Regions from separate parts of the Halomonas sp. LES1 genome, predicted to be linked through region 1. Evidence: riboswitches for the same ligand, from Rfam matches in the RefSeq annotation. Region 1 holds a riboswitch; each other region holds the start of a gene.
What was found. Region 1 has a riboswitch for thiamine pyrophosphate ahead of RM463_RS03355 (3-oxoacyl-ACP reductase). Riboswitches for the same ligand answer to the same signal wherever they lie in the genome.
Positions count from the first base shown of each region.

Region 2: linked by a shared signal. The riboswitch ahead of tenA (thiaminase II) and the one ahead of RM463_RS03355 (3-oxoacyl-ACP reductase) in region 1 are both predicted to bind thiamine pyrophosphate.
Region 3: linked by a shared signal. The riboswitch ahead of thiO (glycine oxidase ThiO) and the one ahead of RM463_RS03355 (3-oxoacyl-ACP reductase) in region 1 are both predicted to bind thiamine pyrophosphate.
Region 4: linked by a shared signal. The riboswitch ahead of thiM (hydroxyethylthiazole kinase) and the one ahead of RM463_RS03355 (3-oxoacyl-ACP reductase) in region 1 are both predicted to bind thiamine pyrophosphate.

Region 1 covers NZ_JAVRGC010000001.1:700,526-705,519, forward strand. Annotated here, with positions in the region: gene RM463_RS03345 (sodium:solute symporter family transporter) at 1-942, shown strand, start outside; gene RM463_RS03350 (LLM class flavin-dependent oxidoreductase) at 1,060-2,379, opposite strand; gene RM463_RS03355 (3-oxoacyl-ACP reductase) at 2,379-3,170, opposite strand; TPP riboswitch at 3,204-3,297, opposite strand; tRNA gene RM463_RS03360 (tRNA-Gly) at 3,556-3,630, opposite strand; tRNA gene RM463_RS03365 (tRNA-Glu) at 3,669-3,744, opposite strand; tRNA gene RM463_RS03370 (tRNA-Gly) at 3,748-3,822, opposite strand; tRNA gene RM463_RS03375 (tRNA-Glu) at 3,894-3,969, opposite strand; tRNA gene RM463_RS03380 (tRNA-Gly) at 3,992-4,066, opposite strand; tRNA gene RM463_RS03385 (tRNA-Glu) at 4,091-4,166, opposite strand; tRNA gene RM463_RS03390 (tRNA-Met) at 4,293-4,369, shown strand; gene RM463_RS03395 (M18 family aminopeptidase) at 4,415-4,994, opposite strand, start outside.
Region 2 covers NZ_JAVRGC010000001.1:842,014-847,007, reverse strand. Annotated here, with positions in the region: gene RM463_RS04135 (choline dehydrogenase) at 1-532, shown strand, start outside; gene RM463_RS04130 (putative sulfate exporter family transporter) at 789-1,826, shown strand; gene tenA (thiaminase II) at 1,961-2,629, opposite strand; TPP riboswitch at 2,702-2,825, opposite strand; gene mdoH (glucans biosynthesis glucosyltransferase MdoH) at 2,867-4,780, opposite strand; gene RM463_RS04115 (glucan biosynthesis protein) at 4,767-4,994, opposite strand, start outside.
Region 3 covers NZ_JAVRGC010000001.1:322,353-327,346, forward strand. Annotated here, with positions in the region: gene rnt (ribonuclease T) at 1-146, shown strand, start outside; gene RM463_RS01600 (Grx4 family monothiol glutaredoxin) at 236-580, opposite strand; gene argF (ornithine carbamoyltransferase) at 745-1,671, shown strand; gene RM463_RS01610 (hypothetical protein) at 1,752-2,057, shown strand; TPP riboswitch at 2,197-2,317, shown strand; gene thiO (glycine oxidase ThiO) at 2,376-3,473, shown strand; gene thiS (sulfur carrier protein ThiS) at 3,470-3,697, shown strand; gene RM463_RS01625 (thiazole synthase) at 3,697-4,515, shown strand; gene ggt (gamma-glutamyltransferase) at 4,710-4,994, shown strand, end outside.
Region 4 covers NZ_JAVRGC010000004.1:155,310-160,303, forward strand. Annotated here, with positions in the region: gene RM463_RS11055 (hypothetical protein) at 1-134, opposite strand, end outside; gene RM463_RS11060 (CBS domain-containing protein) at 313-921, opposite strand; gene nhaD (sodium:proton antiporter NhaD) at 1,056-2,522, shown strand; TPP riboswitch at 2,569-2,667, shown strand; gene thiM (hydroxyethylthiazole kinase) at 2,700-3,521, shown strand; gene thiE (thiamine phosphate synthase) at 3,511-4,125, shown strand; gene RM463_RS11080 (DMT family transporter) at 4,166-4,994, opposite strand, start outside.

The DNA.
Region 1 (4,994 bases):
CTCTACACCCTGTATGGCGGACTGCGTGCCTCGATCTTCACCGACAAGGTGCAGATGGTCGTGATCATGCCGCTGCTCGCCGTGCTGCTGATCGTCGGCTGGCAGGCCGCCGGCGGCGTCGGCCCCACCCTCGCCGGGCTCGAGTCGGCGGCACCGCAACTGCTGGATATCACCGACCTGGGGGGGCTCAAGGCCGGCCTCACCTTCTTCCTGGCCGTGATGCTGACCGGACTCTTCTATCAGGGCAACTGGCAGCGGGTCTACGCGGCGCAGAGCAACCGCGCCGTGGGGCTTGGCTTTCTGCTCGGCGGCCTGCTGAGCGCCCCGATGATCTTCGTGATGGGCCTGTTCGGCCTGGCGTTCGTGGGGCTGGGCCTTCCCGGTGACGGCTCGGTCGCGCTGTTCAGCGTGCTGCTCGCCGACATTCCCGACTGGTTCGCCGTGGGCCTGATCTTCCTGGGCCTGGCGCTGGTCATGAGCAGCGCCGACACCACCATCAGCGCCGCCTCGAGCATGATCGCCGTGGATGGCGGACGGCTGCTGCCTGACGCCAGCGGCCAGCGGCTGATGCGACTGTCGCGCTGGCTGATCCTGCTGCTGGCACTGCCGGTGACCTTCGTGGCCGCCCAGGGCTACAGCGTGCTCTACCTGTTCCTGCTGGCCGACCTGCTCTGCTGCGCGGCGGCCTTCCCGGTATTCTTCGGGCTGTTCAACCGCCGCTTCGACGGCCGCGCCGCGGTACTGGCCACGCTCAGCGGCCTGGTCGCCGGACTCTTCCTCTTCCCGGCCCCGGGCGACGCCTTGAACACCCTGATGGAGTCCTTCCTGCTCGCCACCTTCGTGCCGGTCGTGACGGGCCTGGCGCTCCTGGCGCTGCTGCCGGCGAAGCAACGCTTCGACTTTGCGGCTCTGAGCGCCGGCACCCGACGCTTCGAGGGCTAAGGGATCACACGCCAACGCCCCCGGAAGGGGGCGTTGGCGTTTCTGGGACGTTAGCGCTTCGAAGGGCATTTGCGTTTCGAGGGACGTTTGCGTTTCAAAAAGCAGGTGCGCTGGACGCTAGGAGCGCCGGCCGGGCGGCCTCTCGAGGCCCAAGTGCCCCCGCAGCGTCGCCGCCTCGTACTCTTCCCGGAAGAGTCCGCGACGCTGCAGTTCCGGCACCACCTGATCCACGAAGTCCTCGATCCCGGAGGGCAGCGACGGCGGCATCAGGTTGAAGCCGTCCGCCCCGCGGCCGTGGAACCAGCGCTCCATCTCATCGGCGATGCTCTCCGGGGTACCGATCATGGTGCAGTGGCCGCCGCCGGCGGCGAGCCGCCCCAGCAGCTCGCGCAGGGTGGGCTGCTCGGTCTCGATGATGCGCAGGATGGTGGCATAGCGCCCCTGGGGACCACGGAACTCGGTCAGCGGCGGTAGTGGCGGCACCGGGGCATCCAGCTCCCAGTCACTGCAGTCCTGCTCGATGAACAGTCCCAGCTGGCGCAGCGAGGCCTCCACCGGCAGACAGTCGTCCAGCTCGCGCTGCTTGGCTCGAGCCTCCTCCATGGTAGCGCCCACATAGGTGACGAGCCCCGGCAGGATCGGCACCGGCGCGGTGCGCCCGGCCGCCGCCACCCGCGACTTGATGTCCCGGTAGTAGGCCTGGGCTGCCTCCAGGTCGTAGGCGACAGCATAGATCGCCTCGGCGTAGCGCGCCGCCAGATCGCGCCCCTGGGAAGAAGCACCCGCCTGTACCAGTACCGGGTTGCCCTGGGGAGGACGCGGCAGGTTGAGGGGCCCGTCGACCAGGAAGTGCTCACCGTGATGGTCAATCTGGCGCACCTTGTCGGGATCGGCATAGCGGCCCTTACGATCGCGCTCGATGGCGTCGTCGGACCAGCTGTCCCACAACGCCAATACCGTCTGCACGAACTCCTCGGCGCGCACATAGCGCTCGCCATGGGGGGGCATGGCCGTATAGCCATGGTTGCGCGCCTCGCTGTCGAACATCGAGGTCACCACGTTCCAGCCCACTCGCCCGCCGGAGATGTGGTCCAGCGAGCCCACCAGCCTGGCGGCGTGGAAGGGAGTGTAGAAGGTGCTCGAGAGCGTGCTGATCAGCCCGATCCGCCGGGTGGCCCGGCTCATGGCGGAGAGCGCGGTCAGCGGCTCGAGGTGCCAGTGGAAGCCATCCTCCACGCTGCCGGCGCTCATGCCATCGGCGAAGAACAGCGCATCCAGCTTGCCGCGCTCGGCGGTGCGGGCCAGGGACTCATAGTAGGCGATGTCGCCAAGCCGCTCGGCGCAGGAGTCGGGATGGCGCCATGCCGCGCGATGGTGGCCGCACCCCATCACGAACAGATTGAGGTGCAATTTCTCGTCGGGATTGCGTGCCTTCATCACCCTTTCACCAGTCCGCCGTCGACGATCAGGTTCTGGCCGGTGACCGCCCTGGCCCAGGGGGAGGCGAAGAACAGCGCCGCGTCGGCAAACTCCTCCGGGGTGGTCACCCGCCGCAGGGGGGTATTCTGCGCGATCAGGTCGAAGACCGCCTCCGGGGTCGCGCTGGACGCATCGGTGGTGCGCAGCAGCCCGCCGGAGATCATGTTCACGGTGATGTTGTCGGGCCCCAGGTCGTTGGCGAGCGTACGGGTCAGCGAGAGCAGCGCGGCCTTGCCCGCGGTGTAGTCGTGGTACGGCACGACGGGATTCTGGAACAGATTGGTGCCGATATTGACGATGCGTCCACCTCCCTGCTCGCGCATGCCGGCCAGCGCCGCCTGGATGGTGTTCAGCGCTCCCCGGTTGACACCCTCAAGCTGTTGCTGGAGATGCGACCAGTCCAGGGCATCGGCGTCGGGACGCGCGTCGCCGTTGAAGGTGAACGCGGGCAGGGCGTTGTTGACCACGGTGGTGATCGGCGTGCCGAAGTGCTCACGCGCCTGCTCGAACAGCGACTCGATCGCCTCGGCGTCACGCACGTCGGCCTGGACGGCCAGTACCCGCTGCGGCGCCTCCTTCACCAGTGCCTCGGCGGCATCGCGACTCTGGAAATAGTTCACCACCACCCGGGCGCCCTGCCCGAGAAAGGCTCGGGTCAGATGAGCGCCGAGCCCACGAGCACCGCCGGTAACAAGCACGACCTGCTGATCGATGGCCTGCTGGTCGATGGAGAGAGAGGAAACGGCCATGAAGACTCCTTGGTACGCGGCAAAGGGCGCCGCGCTGGAGCCGGCCGACATCCCTTCGCCAGTGTGAACTGGATCAGGTTCGACGGGTATTTTCTCAGCGGCCATGGCCGCACCCCGTGTCTAGTGGGGCACCATAGCGCATTCGGACGGACAGCAACAGCCGGGCCGGCATTCCGGCTCAAGCAGTGAGCCCTGGCCTGACCGGGGAAACAGGGGATCTTCTGGAGTGAAATACGAAAAACGACAAGACATCATCAGCCAGGCTGGCGCCTTAGCTTATGATCAGAATTCAGAGAGGGAGAACCGATTGGAGCGGGAAAGGAGATTCGACCGGGCTGGCGCTCCAGCTCCTGACGCGAGCCTTGGCCAGTAGCGTGAAACCGATTGGAGCGGGAAAGGAGATTCGAACTCCCGACCCTCGCCTTGGCAAGGCGATGCTCTACCACTGAGCTATTCCCGCTTGATATCGGTACTACTGTTGGCACGACGAGAGCGAGTTGGCGTCCCATAGGGGGTTCGAACCCCTGTTCCCGCCGTGAAAGGGCGGTGTCCTGGACCACTAGACGAATGGGACGCATGGAGCGGGAAAGGAGATTCGAACTCCCGACCCTCGCCTTGGCAAGGCGATGCTCTACCACTGAGCTATTCCCGCCTGTCTCGTACTTCTCGTTCTACTACTACTTCTACCACTACCTCGACGACTCTACGCTGCAGTCGAAGAAGTGGCGTCCCATAGGGGGTTCGAACCCCTGTTCCCGCCGTGAAAGGGCGGTGTCCTGGACCACTAGACGAATGGGACGCTGTATCTTCCTTTCAGAAGATGGAGCGGGAAAGGAGATTCGAACTCCCGACCCTCGCCTTGGCAAGGCGATGCTCTACCACTGAGCTATTCCCGCATTCCGGTTATCTGATGAGTCGAGTGGCGTCCCATAGGGGGTTCGAACCCCTGTTCCCGCCGTGAAAGGGCGGTGTCCTAGACCACTAGACGAATGGGACGCAATGTCTCGTCTCGTCGAGATGGCGCGCATATTATCGACCACACGGCCAAGTGTCAAGCCTTGGCATGCCTTCCATATCAGGCAGTTGACAGAGGGGCCAACGCTGGATAGAGTACGCGCCGCTGGCTACGTAGCTCAGTTGGTTAGAGCACATCACTCATAATGATGGGGTCCCCTGTTCGAGTCAGGGCGTAGCCACCAGAATCACGCAACCCGGCGCCATCGGCGCCGGGTTTTTTTGTGTGCTCAAGCCAGCTCGGGGCGGTTGCAGAAGGCAGCCAGCACCCGCGTCAGATAGGCCACATCCTCACTTCCCGCGGTCTCACGGATCGAGTGCATGGCCCACTGCGGCACCCCCACATCGAGGGTAGGCACACCGAGCCCGGTGGCGGTGATCGGCCCGATGGTGCTGCCACACCCCATGTCGGCACGCGTCACGAAGCTCTGCACGGGCACCTCGGCCTCGCGACAGAGGTCGCGAAACAGCGCCGCCGTCGCACTGTTGGTGGCGTAGCGCTGACTGGCATTGACCTTGATCACCGGTCCGCCGTTGAGCGCGGGACCATGGGCCGCATCGTGCTTGTCCTGGAAATTGGGATGCAGAGCATGCGCGTTGTCGCAGGAGATCATCCGCGAGGCCTGGATCAGCCGAATGAAGCCCTCCTCGCTGCCGTCGCCGAGCCGCTCGTGAACCCGGCGCAGCACATCTCCCAGAAAAGGCCCCTGGGCGCCGCAGGCACTGGCGCTGCCGACCTCCTCATGGTCGTTGGCCACCAGCACGACACCCTGCTTGCCATCACTGGCCAGCAACGCCTCCAGGCCGATA
Region 2 (4,994 bases), 140 kb from region 1:
GCTGTCTGCCGACAAGCCGGCTGAAGGTGTGCACCCCTTCTCCGCTTTTACAGCCTCGGTCTGTCAGCTGCGACCCACTAGTCGCGGGTCAATCCGTATCACCAGTCCAGACCCTGGAGTCTACCCCTCGATCCAGCCCAACTACCTGAGCACGGAGGAGGACTGTCGTGTTGCTGTGGATGCGATCAAGGTTGCACGACGTATCGCCGAGCAATTGCCGCTGGCCGAGGTTATCACCGAGGAGTATGTGCCCGGGACTCGGTACCAGAGTGATGAGGAGCTTCTCGATGCGGCCCGCCAGTATAGCCAGACCATCTATCATCCGGCGGGGACCTGCAAGATGGGGCAGGACACCATGTCGGTGGTGGATGATCAGCTGCGTGTGCATGGCCTGGAAGGTTTGCGCGTGATCGATGCCTCGATCATGCCGGTGATCGTCTCCGGTAACACCAATGCGCCCACCATCATGATCGCTGAGAAGGCGGCCGACATGATCAAGGTGTCGCATGGGGTAACGTGTGGCGCCGCCTGAGAGGCAAGTGGTTGGTCTCAACCACGTCCATCAACTGGCGCTAACTCTGACAGGGTGGTCGAGGCACCATGCGCCATGAGGGCCACCATGTGCATTCCGCCTGCGCACGAGCCCCATACCCAGCGGGTGCGGCCAGGATTCAGGCCGACTCGAGCCGATGATTCCAATAATAAGCGGGACGCTTACCCTGTTGGGCGCCCCCTGTCGACAAAGGCGGCAATCTGGTCTGGCCCAGACCGCCGAGGGAGTAACTTTCATGTCCAGTCTCGAAGTCTCCAGGTTTTCCCCGACGCGTCTGATGGATGCCTTTCAGCAAAGAATGCCGGGTGTGTTGATCTGCATCACTATCGCCTTGGCCACGACGTTCATCGCCGATCACTATGGTGGTCCAACCCTGCTATACGCGCTGTTGTTCGGCATGACCCTGCACTTCCTCTCCGAGGAGGGGCGCTGCCTGGCCGGCGTTGAGTTCTCGGCGCGGACTATCCTGCGCCTCGGTGTGGCCTTGCTGGGGGTGCGGATCACCATCGAGGAGGTCGCCGAGCTAGGGATCGGCCCGGTGCTGACCGTCATCTGCGGAGTGGCCTTCACCATCGCCTTTGGTGCGGTCATGGCACGCCTGCTGAGGCTTGATCGCGATATGGGGCTGCTCACCGGTGGTTCGGTGGCGATCTGTGGGGCCTCGGCCGCGCTGGCACTGTCGGCGGTGATGCCGCGTAACGCTACCCATGAACGCAACACCATCATGACGGTGGCCGGCGTGACCACGCTCTCCACCCTGGCGATGGTCACCTATCCGCTGATTGTAGGGGTATTGGGACTCAGTGATACGGAAGCGGGGATCTTCCTCGGTGGCACCATCCATGATGTGGCCCAGGTGGTGGGTGCCGGTTACATGATTTCCCAGGATACCGGCGATGTCTCGACCTTCGTCAAGCTGCTGCGCGTGGCCATGCTGGTACCGGCGGTGATGGTGTTCATGTTCCTGTTTCGCCGTGAGCGTCAGGAAGAGGGGGGCGATCAAAAGGTGCCGATGCTGCCGAGCTTCCTGGTGGCCTTCGTCGCCCTGGTGATCGTTAACAGCCTCGGGTGGATTCCTCCGGTGGTGGTCGATGGCTTCACCGAGATGTCGCGCTGGTGCCTGGTCACTGCCATCGCCGCCCTGGGTATCAAGACATCCTTCCAGAAGCTGGCCGTGGTGGGCTGGAAGCCGGTGATCCTGATGGTAGCCGAGACACTGTTCCTGCTGCTGCTGGTGCTGGTATTTATCCAGACAGGCCTGGTAAGCCTTTAATTCGTGGCCCCGGTCGCCCGGCTACGGGCACTACCCGATACATTACGGGATGAGTAACAACGATCACGCCGGCCCCTGGGCCGGCGTGATCGTTTCATGGCACCGGATGAGACGGCGTCATGCTCAGAGAGGAGTCAGTCGGCGAGGTCCAGCCCCATCTGCCAGAAGTCGACCTCCAGGCGGGTGGCGTCGCGGAAGATGGTGGCCAGCTGCTCGAACCGCTCGGGCGTGACATCGGCCAGGCGGGCGTCGAGCCAGGCGATCTCGTCGTGCATGGCGGCCTGGAACTCGTCACTTGCATACATCTGCAACCACTTCTCGAAGGGGTTGTCCTCACCGCGAACGGTGAAGGGCTGCTCGGCCTGCCACTGGGAGATGACCCCGTAGCCGACCAGGCAGGGGGCCAGGGCCACATGCATGTCGAGCAGGTCGCCACGGTTGCCGGTATCCAGTACATAGCGGGTATAGGCCATGGTCGCCCGGGCTTCCGGCAGGCCGGCCAGGTCGGCCTCCGAGATGCCCCATTCGCGGCAGTAGTCGATATGCAGACCAAGCTCGACATCGATGATGGTCTTCAGGCCATCCAGGCTATGGCGCAGCTCGGTGATGTCGCGGCTCTTGTAGGTCGCCAGCGCATAGGCCCGCCCGAAGTGGATCAGAAACAGGTAGTCCTGCTTCAGGTAGTGACGAAATGCCTCTTCCGGCAGGGTGCCGGCGGCGAGCTGAGCCACGAAGTCGTGCTCGATATAGGCGCGCCAGTCGTTTTGGCAGGCCTGCGTAAGATCGCTGAATCGATAGCCCATCATGCCTCCAGTCAGGATAAGACATCCGGCATATGAGGTAGGGCGTAGGCGGAGGGTAGGGACAGAGAGGTGGCCTGGCTACCGCTTGATTCCTACGCCGGTACTAGCCGGGTCAGGTTCAACGGGCCTCGCCGTGGCGACAGTGATTGTCGTATGGCGATCTCAGCCGGTTCCACCGGCACCCCGTCAAGCGAAAGACCAGTCTAGCAGGTTGGTAGTTGACGAACATCTCTGGCCTCACTCATCCAGGGTAAGCCGCTTCCCGGTGGTCGGCGGCTCGGCCCTGTAGTGAATGAAAGACTGGGTTGGCATATCGCAGTGACGCTCTCTCGGCGGTGACGAGGGTTCGCCACCACGGAATATCTTCAGCGGCGGGGGAGACTCGCATAGCACGGGGGGCGGGGAGGTCTCGCTGGGCACCAGCAGCAGGCCCCGTCGGCGTAGCCCCCGGCCGAGGGACAGGCTGCTGCTCCATCGCACCAGCGGGGCGGCCAGCAGCAGGCCGAGCCAGACCGGGGTTAGCCACCAGAAGAAGGTCGGCGTGACCCACCAGGTAATGCCGGCCCAGAGGGCGCCGACCAGGGTGCCCGGCCAGGTATGGCGCAGGGCTTCGCGCCAGGGCAGGGCGCGCCCCTCCCGGGATTGAGGATCCCAGGTCACGGTACGCCCGCTGAGCACCTCGATCACGAAGCGGCTGTGGAAGAGCATCATCAGCGGCGCGATCAACATCGCGAATATGGCCTCCAGCAGGGCGCTGGCCACCAGTCGGGCGCGCCCGCCGTACTGGGCCGGGCTCCGTCTCAGGGCCAGGCAGACGCCCAGCACCTTGGGCATCAGCAGCATCGCCAGGGTGCCGACGAGCAGTGGCATGATCAGGTTGGGCGGGGCGATCGGCCAGTCGGGGAAGAGTTGGGCATTGGAGGTGAAGAAGTTGGGCTCGATCAGCGCACGCATCAAGGCGTCGATGGTGCTCACCACCAGGATCGCCAGCCAGATCAGCGAGGAGAGATAGGCCAGGGCGCCACACAGAAAATGCACGCGGCTGAGCATGTGCAGGCCGCGTCCCCCCAATAGGCGCAGGTGCTGCAAGTTGCCTTGGACCCAGCGACGATCGCGCTTGGCGTAGTCGAGGATCTGGCTCGGCATCTCCTCGAAGCTGCCGCCGAGGTCGGTGCGCATGCGCACCTCCCAGCCTGCGCGGCGCAGCAAGGCTGCCTCGACGAAGTCGTGGCTGAGGATGTCGCCGCCGAGGGGCGGCCGGCCGGGCAGCTCGGGCAGGCCCGCATGTCGGGTGAAGGCCTCGACGCGCAGGATGGCATTGTGGCCGAAGTAGTTGGCGGCGTCGGACTGCCAGAAGCTCAGCCCGGTGGCGAGCATCGGCGAATAGACCGCTGCGGCGAATTGGTTGGCGCGGCCGAACAGGCTATCCTGGCGGACCGGGATCGGCACCGTCTGCAGCAGGCCGAGGCGCGGATTGGCCTCCATCTGAGCGATCAGCTCGAGCACGGTATCGCCGCTCATCACGCTGTCGGCGTCGAGTACCAGCATGAAGTCGTAGTATCGCCCCCAACGCCGGCAGAAGTCCCCGAGGTTGCCGGCCTTGCGCCCGGCGTTGCTGTCGCGATGCCGGTAGTGGAGCCGGCAGTGGTCGGCCAGCCGCTCCTGCAGGGCCGCCATGACGGCCTTTTCATGCATCACGATGGTCGCGTCGGTACTGTCGCTGAGCACGAAGGCCTCGATGTGGTGCTCGAGGGGGATCGGCGACAGGTCGCGGCAGGTCGCCTCGAGGCCGGCAGCGACCCGCTCGACATCCTCGTTGTGGATCGGCATCACCAGGGCAGTGCGTGAGTGGACATCGCTGGGCCGTCGTGGCGACGACACTCGGGCCAGACTCAAGGGGTCGCGGCCGGCGAGGGTCAGCGTGAAGCCGATTATGCCGCTCCAGAAGGCGATGGCGATCCAGCCGAAGGTGATGCTGAACAGCGTCAGGATGGCGAACTCCAAGGGGGTCAGGCCCCCGACGTGGAGAATGCGGAACATCGTCCACATGCCTAGGCCCGTCGTGACGGCGACCAGCAGGGCGAAGACCAGCCGGCGGGTGCGACGCCAGGGGACATGGACCCTGGCGATCTCGGGCTCAGCGACGTTCATCGGGATACCAGACATAGCTCCAGGTCTCGGTCAGCGGTTCGCCGTGCAGGGTCAGCGCCAGGCGCATATCGGCCGGGGCATCGCCTTCCGGGGCAAGGCGGAAGGCGGCGCGCCAGGTCTCGCCATCCGGGAGACGCTGGACGCGCGGCTCGAGGATGTCGCCGCTGGAGGTCGTCAGTCGCACCGCCACTGGCTGGTCATCATCGAGCCCCTG
Region 3 (4,994 bases), 380 kb from region 1:
TCGAATTCAACAACAGCGAGGCACACTCGGCTCGTTATGATACCGAGCGCACCGCCGAGTTGTTCTGCGCCATGGTCAATCGCTACAAGGAGATCGGCGGCTGGGCCCAGACCCAGCGCGAACAGGGAATGGAAGAGGCGCCATAGGCTGGAAAGCAGCATAAGCCCGCCCCATAGCAAACACCCCCGCAGCCATGCTGCAGGGGTGTTTTTCTTCAGGCTTCTAGCTTATCGCTTCAGGCTTCCGGCTGGTCGTCCTTGTGCTTGGCGGCCGTTTCCTTGATCAGCGTTTCGAGCTCACCGTTCTGGTGCATCTCCATCACGATGTCGCAGCCGCCGACCAGTTCGCCCTCGACCCACAGCTGCGGGAAGGTGGGCCAGTTGGCGTACTTGGGCAGCTCGGTCCGAATATCCGGGTTATCCAGAATATTGACGAAGGCAAAGCGCTCGCCACAGGCCATCAGCGCCTGCACCGTCTGGGCGGAGAAGCCGCACTGGGGCAGCTGCGGGGTGCCCTTCATGTAGATCAGGATCGGGTTTTCGCCGATCTGGCGCTGGATGTTCTCGAGGGTGGTGCTCATGGCGTCTCCCTATGGGTGTAGCGGACAACAGAGGTCGCGAATGCCGGTACGATCAATACCTGATCCCGGCGGTAGGTCTTGGTGACAGCCATTCTACTGATCCACAACGCGTTGCGCATCCCCCGGCGGCTGGCTAGGATGAGCGCTTTTGCGAGGAGCACCGCATGGCCACTCGGCACTTCCTGACCCTGATGGATGCCAGCCCCGAAGAGCTGAGCAACATGATTCAGCGCGCCATCACCATAAAGAACGCGCTCAAGGCGGAGGGGCCCAACTACACTCCCTTCCCGAATCACACCATGGCGATGATCTTCGAGAAGTCCTCGACCCGCACCCGGGTCTCCTTCGAGACCGCCATGGCACACTTCGGCGGCCATGCGCTGTTCCTCTCTCCCCGCGACACCCAGCTCGGCCGGGGCGAGCCCATCGGCGACACCGCCCGCGTGCTCTCCGAGATGGTCGATATCGTGATGATCCGCACCTTCTCCCACGCCGGACTCGAGGCGTTCGCCGAGGCCAGCAGCGTGCCGGTGATCAACGCGCTGACCGACGACTACCATCCGTGTCAGCTGCTCGCCGATGTGATGACCTGGACCGAGCTACGCGGCAGCGTAAAGGGCAAGACCGCGGTATGGATCGGCGACGGCAACAACATGTGCCACTCCTGGATCAATGCGGCCCGCCAGTTCGACTTCCAGCTGCGCATCTGCTGCCCAGAAGGCTATGAGCCGCGCCAGGATATCCTCGAGGCCGCCGGCGATCGCGTCACCCTGCTGCGCGACCCCGCCGAGGCCGTGACCGGCGCCGATCTGGTAACGACCGATGTCTGGGCCTCCATGGGACAGGAGGAGGAGCAGGCCAAGCGTGAGGCGGCCTTCGCCGGTCTGCAGGTCACCGAATCACTGCTCGATCGCGCTCACCAGGACGTGCTGTTCCTGCACTGCCTGCCGGCTCATCGCGGCGAGGAGATCAGCGAGACCCTGCTCGACGACCCGAGGGCCGTGGTCTGGCAGGAGGCAGGCAATCGTCTGCATGCCCAGAAGGCACTGATCGAGTTCCTGCTCCTCGGCGAGGTCCACGACGCGCCGTAACCCCACTACTAGACCTTGGTCTTATTCGACCAAGGTTGTATACTGCGCCGCAGCACTTTCCACCAAGGAAGACGCGGCGCATGACTACCTCTTCGATCGACACCTTCGGGATGCAGCGCAGCCTGCGCCAATGCCTCGCCAACATGGCCGCCCTGCTCTATCGCCAGGGCCACGTGCTCGAAACCGTCACCGTCCCCCATCGTGGCCTCGACCCCACTGCGCTGGAAACGCTGGAGAGCGACAGCCACGAATGGTCGGTCTGTCAGCGCATACTCGAGTCCAGCGAGGCCGCTACCTGGAACGACCAGCGCCGCTTCGTGCTGACCGGCATGGGGCGCGAACTGCTCTTCGACATGTTCGGAGAGGGCGCCGCCGACTGCGCCTGAACCCAGCCTGACCCGCAACACCTCTCCTCGGCGGAGCACAGTCGCCGCCAGGGCCATGCCCCGGAGAGGCGCGATGAACATCAATGACCAAGGCCCGCCGACGCTCGATTGCGTCGGCGGGCCTTCTTGGTTATGTTGGCAGCTCTTGTCGGGGCGCCCCTCTCACCGTCATGCGGTATCAAGGGGCTGAGATCGGTACGGCCGAACCCGTTGAACCTGATCAGGTTGATGCCTGCGGAGGGAACAAGCTCGTGCCCCAGCCCGCCCCTACCCTGCATCCAGTCTGATCTCCACACCGCCAACCGCCGGATGCACCTCATGAACGCCACCCCACAACGCCGCATCGCCATCGCCGGCGCCGGCCTGCTCGGCCGGCTGACAGCCTGGCGCCTGCTGTGCGACGGCCATGCCGTCAGCCTCTACGATGCAGGCGACCTGGATACGCCGCCCGCCGCTGCCTGGACCGCCGCCGGCATGGTCGCTCCCCTGGCCGAAACGGTTGTCAGCGAGCACAGTGTCTATGAGATGGGGCAGATGGCTCTCGATCGCTGGCCCACCTGGTTAGAGGAGCTGCAGGCGCCCGGGCTATGGCATCAACACGGCAGCCTGGTGGTTGCCCATCCCCAGGATGGCAACGAGCTGATCCAGTTCCGCCGCGACCTTGCCGATACCTTGGGGGAAGGCGCCCTCTATCAGGAACTGGATGGCAGCGCCATCCATCATCTGGAGCCCGATCTGACCCGCTTTCGCCACGGTCTGTTTCTTGCCGATGAAGCACACCTGGATAACCGCGAGCTGCTGACAGGGTTGCTGGGGGCGATTCGTGAGCTGGGCGGCGAGTGCCATGCCCATACGCCGGTGGAAGTGCATCCCGGCGAAGTGGCCACCCCGGCGGGAAGACACCGCTTCGACCTGGTGATCGACTGCCGTGGCCATGGCGCCAAGCCCAACCACCCCACCCTGCGCGGCGTGCGCGGCGAAACACTGCATGTGACGACCAGCGAGATCACGCTGACGCGGCCGGTGCGCCTGATGCACCCGCGCTACCAGCTCTATGTGGTCCCCAAGCCCAATGGGCGCTTCGTGATCGGCGCCACCTCCATCGAAAGCGAGGATCGCTCACCGATATCGCTGCAGTCTTCGCTGGAGCTCTCCAGCGCCCTCTATACCCTGTCACCGGCCTTCGCCGAGGCGCGCATCCTCGAACAGGGCGTCAACCTGCGCCCCGCCTTCCGCAACAACCTGCCCCGGGTTACCCTAAGTGATGGGCTGATCAGCGCCAATGGACTGTTTCGCCACGGTTATCTGCTTGCCCCGGCAGTGGTGGAGCATCTGCTGAGCGAGATCCGGGGCCAAGGTGACAAGCCCTTCGCCGACCTACTGGACGGCCCCGTCCCACAGGAGACCCTATCGTGAAAGCGAGTGACCCCATGCATGAGATCACCCTGAGCCTCAACGGCGAGCCCGCTCGGCTCCCCGAAGGCACCCCCCTGGCGCAGGCCCTGGAGGCGTGGGGCTATGGCGAGCGTCGCGTTGCCGTGGCCATCAACGATGCCTTCGCGCCGCGCTCCACCTGGTCCGAGCGCACCCTCGGCGAGGATGATCGTATCGATATCGTGGCCCCGGTAGGAGGCGGCTGATGCACACCCACTCAACCCATGACGATGCGCTGGTGCTCTATGAAGAGTGCTTCAGCAGCCGTTTCCTGCTTGGCACGGCCCTCTACCCGTCGCCACAGGTGATGCAGGAGGCCATCGAGGCCGCCGACTGCGCCATGCTGACCCTGGGGCTGCGTCGCCAGAACCCCGGCGGCGGCGACGCCGGTGGCGACGGCGATGCCTTCTGGCAGATCCTGCGAGAAAGCGGCTGCCAGCTGCTGCCCAACACCGCCGGCTGTCGCTCTGCCCGGGAAGCCATCACGCTCGCCGAGATGTCCCGGGAACTCTTCGACACACCCTGGATCAAGGTCGAGGTCATCGGCGACGACTACAACCTTCAGCCCGACCCCTTCGGCCTGCTGGAAGCCGTTCGGGAACTGATCGAGCAGGGCTTCAAGGTGCTGCCCTACTGCACCGACGACCTGGTGCTCTGTCAGCGTCTCCAGGAGGCGGGCTGCCAGGCGCTGATGCCCTGGGGGGCACCGATCGGGACCGGGCGCGGCCTGATGAACCGTTACGCCCTGCGCACCCTGCGCGAGCGTATCGACGTGCCGATGATCATCGACGCCGGCCTCGGGGCGCCTTCCCAGGCCGCGGAAGCCATGGAGATGGGCTTCGATGGCGTGCTGCTCAACACCGCCGTGGCCAAGGCTCGTCGCCCGGCACAGATGTCGGCCGCCTTCGCCCGCGCCATCGAGGCGGGTCGCGAGGCCTATCTCGCCGGCCTGATGGAGCGACGCCAGACCGCCAGCCCCAGCACGCCGACCCTGGGCCAGCCCTTCTGGCACGCCACCCCCTGACACGACCACCGGCGAGCGTCATCACGCTCGCCGGTTTGACAGCAGCAGACTATCGAACCTAACTGAATGGGCGGCCCGGGGGCCGCCGATCGTTCCTGCCTTCGATCGCCACAGGCTGGCGATGAGGGCAGAACCCAACGGCGTACCCCACACACGAGGCTGCCACTCTGCTCACCAAAACAAGGAACACTACAATGAGCACTCGCTTTCTGACGCCCCCTGCGCCCAGAGCCCTGACCATCGCCCTCCTCTCGGCGAGCCTGCTGACCTCTCCCGCCGCCTTCTCCCAACAAGCCATTCTCGAGGGTGAGCGTTTCCATCCTCAGGAGAGTCGCAACGGCATGGTGGCCACCAGTCACTTTCTTGCCTCCGAGGTAGCCCGGGATGTGCTCGCGGATGGCGGCAACGCCGTGGACGCAGCGGTAGTCGCCGGCTTTGCCCTGGCGGTCACCCAGCCGCGCTCCGGCAATATCGGGGGC
Region 4 (4,994 bases), on a different contig from region 1:
TCGGTCGACACTGTCTTCTCGCCCCCAGCCTCGTCCCCACCGAACGTCATCCCCAATACGCGCCTGTCGACATAGTGCAGCAGCCCTAGCTGAAAAAGCAGCACCAGGAAACACCAGAACAGTGCCTTGATCATGGCCCCCTCCTTTCGAAGGCTCACAGCCTTCATGCTTGTGATTGCGATTCCGCCGTCGACAGAGAAGGCGCCTTCGTCGTCAAGAACTCGACAGCGTCCTGAGCATCCTCGCGATAGCTTCGCTGAAACACCGCCAATACCTATCGCGACATGGCCTGTGCCAAGGTCATCCACTGCCTCACAGATCATGTCCCATCATCATCCTGTAGGTATCTGCAAAGCTATTCGCCGTTGCCACCTCTGGCGTTGCGCTCTCCGTCCGCCCGACGGCCCGTCGAATATCAGCCGCCGAGACCAGGCCACGAATTCGCAGGCTTCCCTGCTGATCGCGCTCGGTCACCAGCAGGTGCTGGTCGGTCATCGATTCCAGTGATAGCAGCAGGTCGCCAATGGTTAAAGTGGCAAGCTGCTCCAGCGGCATGGCCGAGAGCTTCTGCCAGGGTGTCATGATCATGCCCACGGTCACCTCATCGCTCGAGAGACCATGCTGTTGCTGGGCAAGCGTGATGCGACGACCACCAATGACCTCACGGGCTGCCAGCACGCCGATGCAACACTGCTGATCATCGGTGACCAATAGCAGGCGAAATCCACCATGGCGCATCATCAAGTGGGCCTCATTGACATCGGCATCGGCCCGAATCGTGCGGGGAGCCACCCGCAAGAAGTCCGTGAGCATCTCGAGGGCAGGATTCAATACGCTGAACCCATCCCGGGCAGGGGTAGCCAGCCGCGGGGCTGCCTCGAGCCGACTGAGAGGCATGAAGGAAGCGTGTAACTGGTTCATGGGATTACTCCTGTGCGGGGTAAATGGGTACCACCGGCATTCATTTATTTACATTCACAGGACTCCCTTAAGGCAGCCTTAAGGCTAGAACAGCTATCATGCTGCCCCCTCTTCCTCGACGCTTCACTGCCACCATGACATCTCCCCTGAACGCCCTCCGCCAAGCGCCTTACCGCCTCGGCGCGTTTCTGTTTCTTGGTTTTTGCTGCCTGGCCATACCCTCTCTTGCCATGGCCAGCGCCGGCCCCCTCGATCTCACTGGCTCAGGGGTCGGCGTGATCTCGGTGGCACTCTTCGTGCTCGCCTACGCCCTGGTCATGTCCGAAGAGCTGCTGCACATGCGCAAGTCGAAGCCGGTGCTGGTCGCCGCCGGCCTGATCTGGGCGCTGGTGGCCTGGGCCTACACCAGTGCCGGACTGCCCCAACAGGCCGAGACGGCCTTTCGCGAAACGCTGCTCGAATACACCGAACTGCTGCTCTTCCTGCTGGTTGCGATGACCTATATCAACGCCCTGGAGGAGCGCCGGGTATTCGATGCGCTGCGCGCCTGGCTGGTACGCAAGGGGTTCAGCTACCGCAGCCTGTTCTGGATCACCGGCTGCCTCGCCTTCTGGATCTCGGCCATCGCCAACAACATGACCACCGCCATGTTGATGTGCGCCGTGGTGCTCAAGGTGGCCGAGGGCGACGACCGCTTCATCCGGCTCTGCTGCATCAATGTGGTGGTGGCATCGAACGCCGGGGGCGCCTTCAGCCCGTTCGGCGACATCACCACGCTGATGGTGTGGCAGGCCGGCCAGCTACCCTTCGGCGCCTTCTTCCAGCTGCTGGCACCTTCGCTGGTCAACTTCCTGGTACCGGCGCTGGTAATGAACTTCTTCATTCGCAACCGCAAGCCTCCGACCCTCACCGAGGAGGTGTGGCTCAAGCGTGGTGCGCGGCGCATCATCCTGCTGTTCCTGCTCACCGTGGCCATCTCGGTGCTGTGCCACTCGGTGCTCAGCCTGCCGCCGGCCATGGGCATGATGTTCGGCCTGGGCCTGCTGCAGTTCTTCGGTTACTTCCTGCGCCGCAGCCTGCCACGTTCACTGGACAGGAAGCGCACCCGTTATGCCCAGCGCGGTGACTGGAAGAAGCTGGAGCAGCTCGGCAGCGTGGTGCCCTTCGATATCTTCAGCCGTATCGCCCGCGCCGAGTGGGACACCCTGCTGTTCTTCTATGGCGTGGTGATGTGCGTGGGCGGACTGGGCTTCATGGGCTACCTGGCACTTCTCTCGGAGACGCTCTACGGTGGCTGGAACCCACTGTGGGCCAACATCGTGCTGGGCATCGTCTCGGCGGTCGTCGACAACATTCCGGTGATGTTCGCCGTGCTCTCCATGGCACCCGACATGTCCGAGGGCCATTGGCTACTGATCACCCTGACCGCCGGTGTCGGTGGCAGCCTGCTCTCCATGGGCTCCGCCGCCGGCGTGGCGCTGATGGGACAGGCTCGCGGGATCTACACCTTTGCCGGCCATCTACGCTGGGCGCCCGCCATCGCCCTGGGCTATGCGGCCAGCGTGGCGACGCACCTGATGATCAATCACTCCCTGTTTTAAGATCGATGCACGGGCTTTACAGGCTTATCCGGGGCAGGGATAGTGATGCCCACGACAGGGGCGCCGCGGCATCCACCGCGGTTGAGACGCACCCTTGGAACCTGACCCGGATCATGCCGGCGTAGGGAGTCGTGCAGCCCACCCCGGCGACTGCACCTCCCGCGCCCGGGAGGAATGATGACTACCGCCATCCGCGGACCGATCGACCCCGCCGCCCACCTGGTACGCCTGCGCGAGCGGGCGCCGCTGATTCACAACATCACCAATCTGGTGGCCATGAATCCCATGGCCAATGTGCTGCTGGCACTGGGCGCCTCGCCGGCCATGGTGCATGCCCGCGAGGAGGCCGCCGAGTTTGCGGCGCTGGCCGATGCGCTGACGATCAACATCGGCACCCTTTCTCCCCACTGGCTGGCCGCCATGGAGGAGGCCGCCGAGGCCGCGCAGCTGGCGGGCAAGCCCTGGGTATTCGACCCGGTGGCAGTGGGTGCCACCGCTTATCGCCGCGAGGCAGGCCAGCGCCTGCTGGAACATCGACCGACGGTGATCCGCGGCAACGCCTCGGAGATCCTCGCCCTGGAGCGTCAGGGCAGTGGCGGTCGCGGGGTCGACAGCAGCGACCCCATCGAGGCCGCCGAACAGGCCGCGATCACCCTGGCGCGGCGCACCGCGGCGGTGGTAGCGGTCACCGGTGAGGTCGACCTGGTCACCGATGGCCGGCACCTGGCCCGGGTGCCGGGTGGTCATCCCCTGATGCCCCGGGTCACCACCCTGGGCTGCGCCCTCACCGGGGTGGTGGCCGCCTTCCTGGCAGGGGCCGAGGATCCCTTCGCCGCCAGCGTGGCGGCACTCGCCTGCTACGGCGAGGCGGGGCGCCGCGCCGGTGAGGTGGCCAGCGGCCCCGGCAGCTTTTCGGTGGCCTTCCTCGATGCCCTCTACGCCCTCGACCACGACCAGCTTGTCACCCTGCCCACCCTGGAGGTGTCCGATGCGCCTTGATCTTTCCCTGTACCTCGTTACCGACCCGAGCCTGTGCGCCGACCATGGCCTGGAGAAGACCGTCGTGGCCGCGGTGCGCGGTGGCGCCACGGTGATACAGCTGCGCGACAAGCATGCCGATGACGGCGAGCTGATCGACCAGGCCCGGCGACTGAAGGCGGCCCTTGCCGGCAGCGGCGTGCCGCTGATCATCAATGACCGCCTGACGGTGGCGGTGGAGAGCGGCGCCGACGGCCTGCATATCGGTCAGGACGACGGCGAGGTGGCCGCGGCCCGAGCGGCACTGGGGGAACAGGCGATCCTGGGGCTCTCGGTGCAGACCCTGGAGCAGATGGCCCGCCTCGATGTCGAGCGTCTCGACTACCTGGGGCTTGGCCCGGTCTTCGCCACCCCGAGCAAGCACGACCATGCCGCCCCCCTGGGGTTCGAAGGGTTGGCCAGCCTGGTGGCGGCCAGTCCCCTGCCCAGCGTGGCGATCGGCGGACTCAAGGCGGAACATGCCGCCGCGGTACGCCAGACCGGCGCCCAGGGCCTGGCGGTGATCTCGGCGATCTGCGGCATGCCGGACCCGGAGGCCGCGGCGCGCGCCTTCTATCCCGACTAAATCATGCCCCGACTGAATCATGCCCCGCCTGATGCCTGGGTCAGGCGGTCGGGCGCCGCGCGAGCGAGGTGCGCCGCTCGTGGTAGGCGATCGCCAGGCCGCTGGCGATGATCAGGCTGCCGCCGACGAAGACCCAGAGGTCCGGCACCTCGTCCCAGAACCACCACCCCAGCAGCACCGCCCATAGCAGCGCGGTGTAGTCGAAGGGCGCCACCAGGGCGGCCGGTGCGTAGCGAAAGGCCAGGGTCAGGCCGGTCATCGCGCCCACGCCGAGGAAGCCCGCCATCAGGAAGGCCGGCCAGTGCAGGGGCGCCGGCATCTGCCACACCCACGGCAGCGTCGTGGCAGACACCAGCAGCGGCACCAGGGTGCTGTAGAAGACCAGCGCCCAGAGGTGCTCGCGGCTACCGTAACGCCGCGCGGTGATCATCGTCAGCGCGTAGAAGACCGCCGCGCCGACCACCACCAGGGCCCCCAGCTGGAAGCTCTCGCCACCCGGTCGCACCACCACCAGCACGCCCACAAAGCCCAGCGTGGTGGCCAGCAGTGTCGGCCGGTCGACCCGCTCACCCAGCAGCGGTACCGAGAGCAGGGTGACGAACAGCGGGGCGGCGAAGGCGATGGCGGTCGTCTCGGCCAGGGGCAGCAGGGTCAGCCCCCACATGAAGCAGATCATGGTGCCGGTGAAGATCAGGCCACGCAGCAGATGCACACCGGGACGCCGAGTGCTCAGGGTACGCAGGCCACCGTTAAAGCGCGCGATCAGCGCGATCAGCGGCAGCGACACCAGGGTGCGAAAGAAGATGATCTGCAGCGGCGAGTGCACTTCGCCCAGCCACTTGGTGATGGCATCCCCCAGCGCCAGGCAG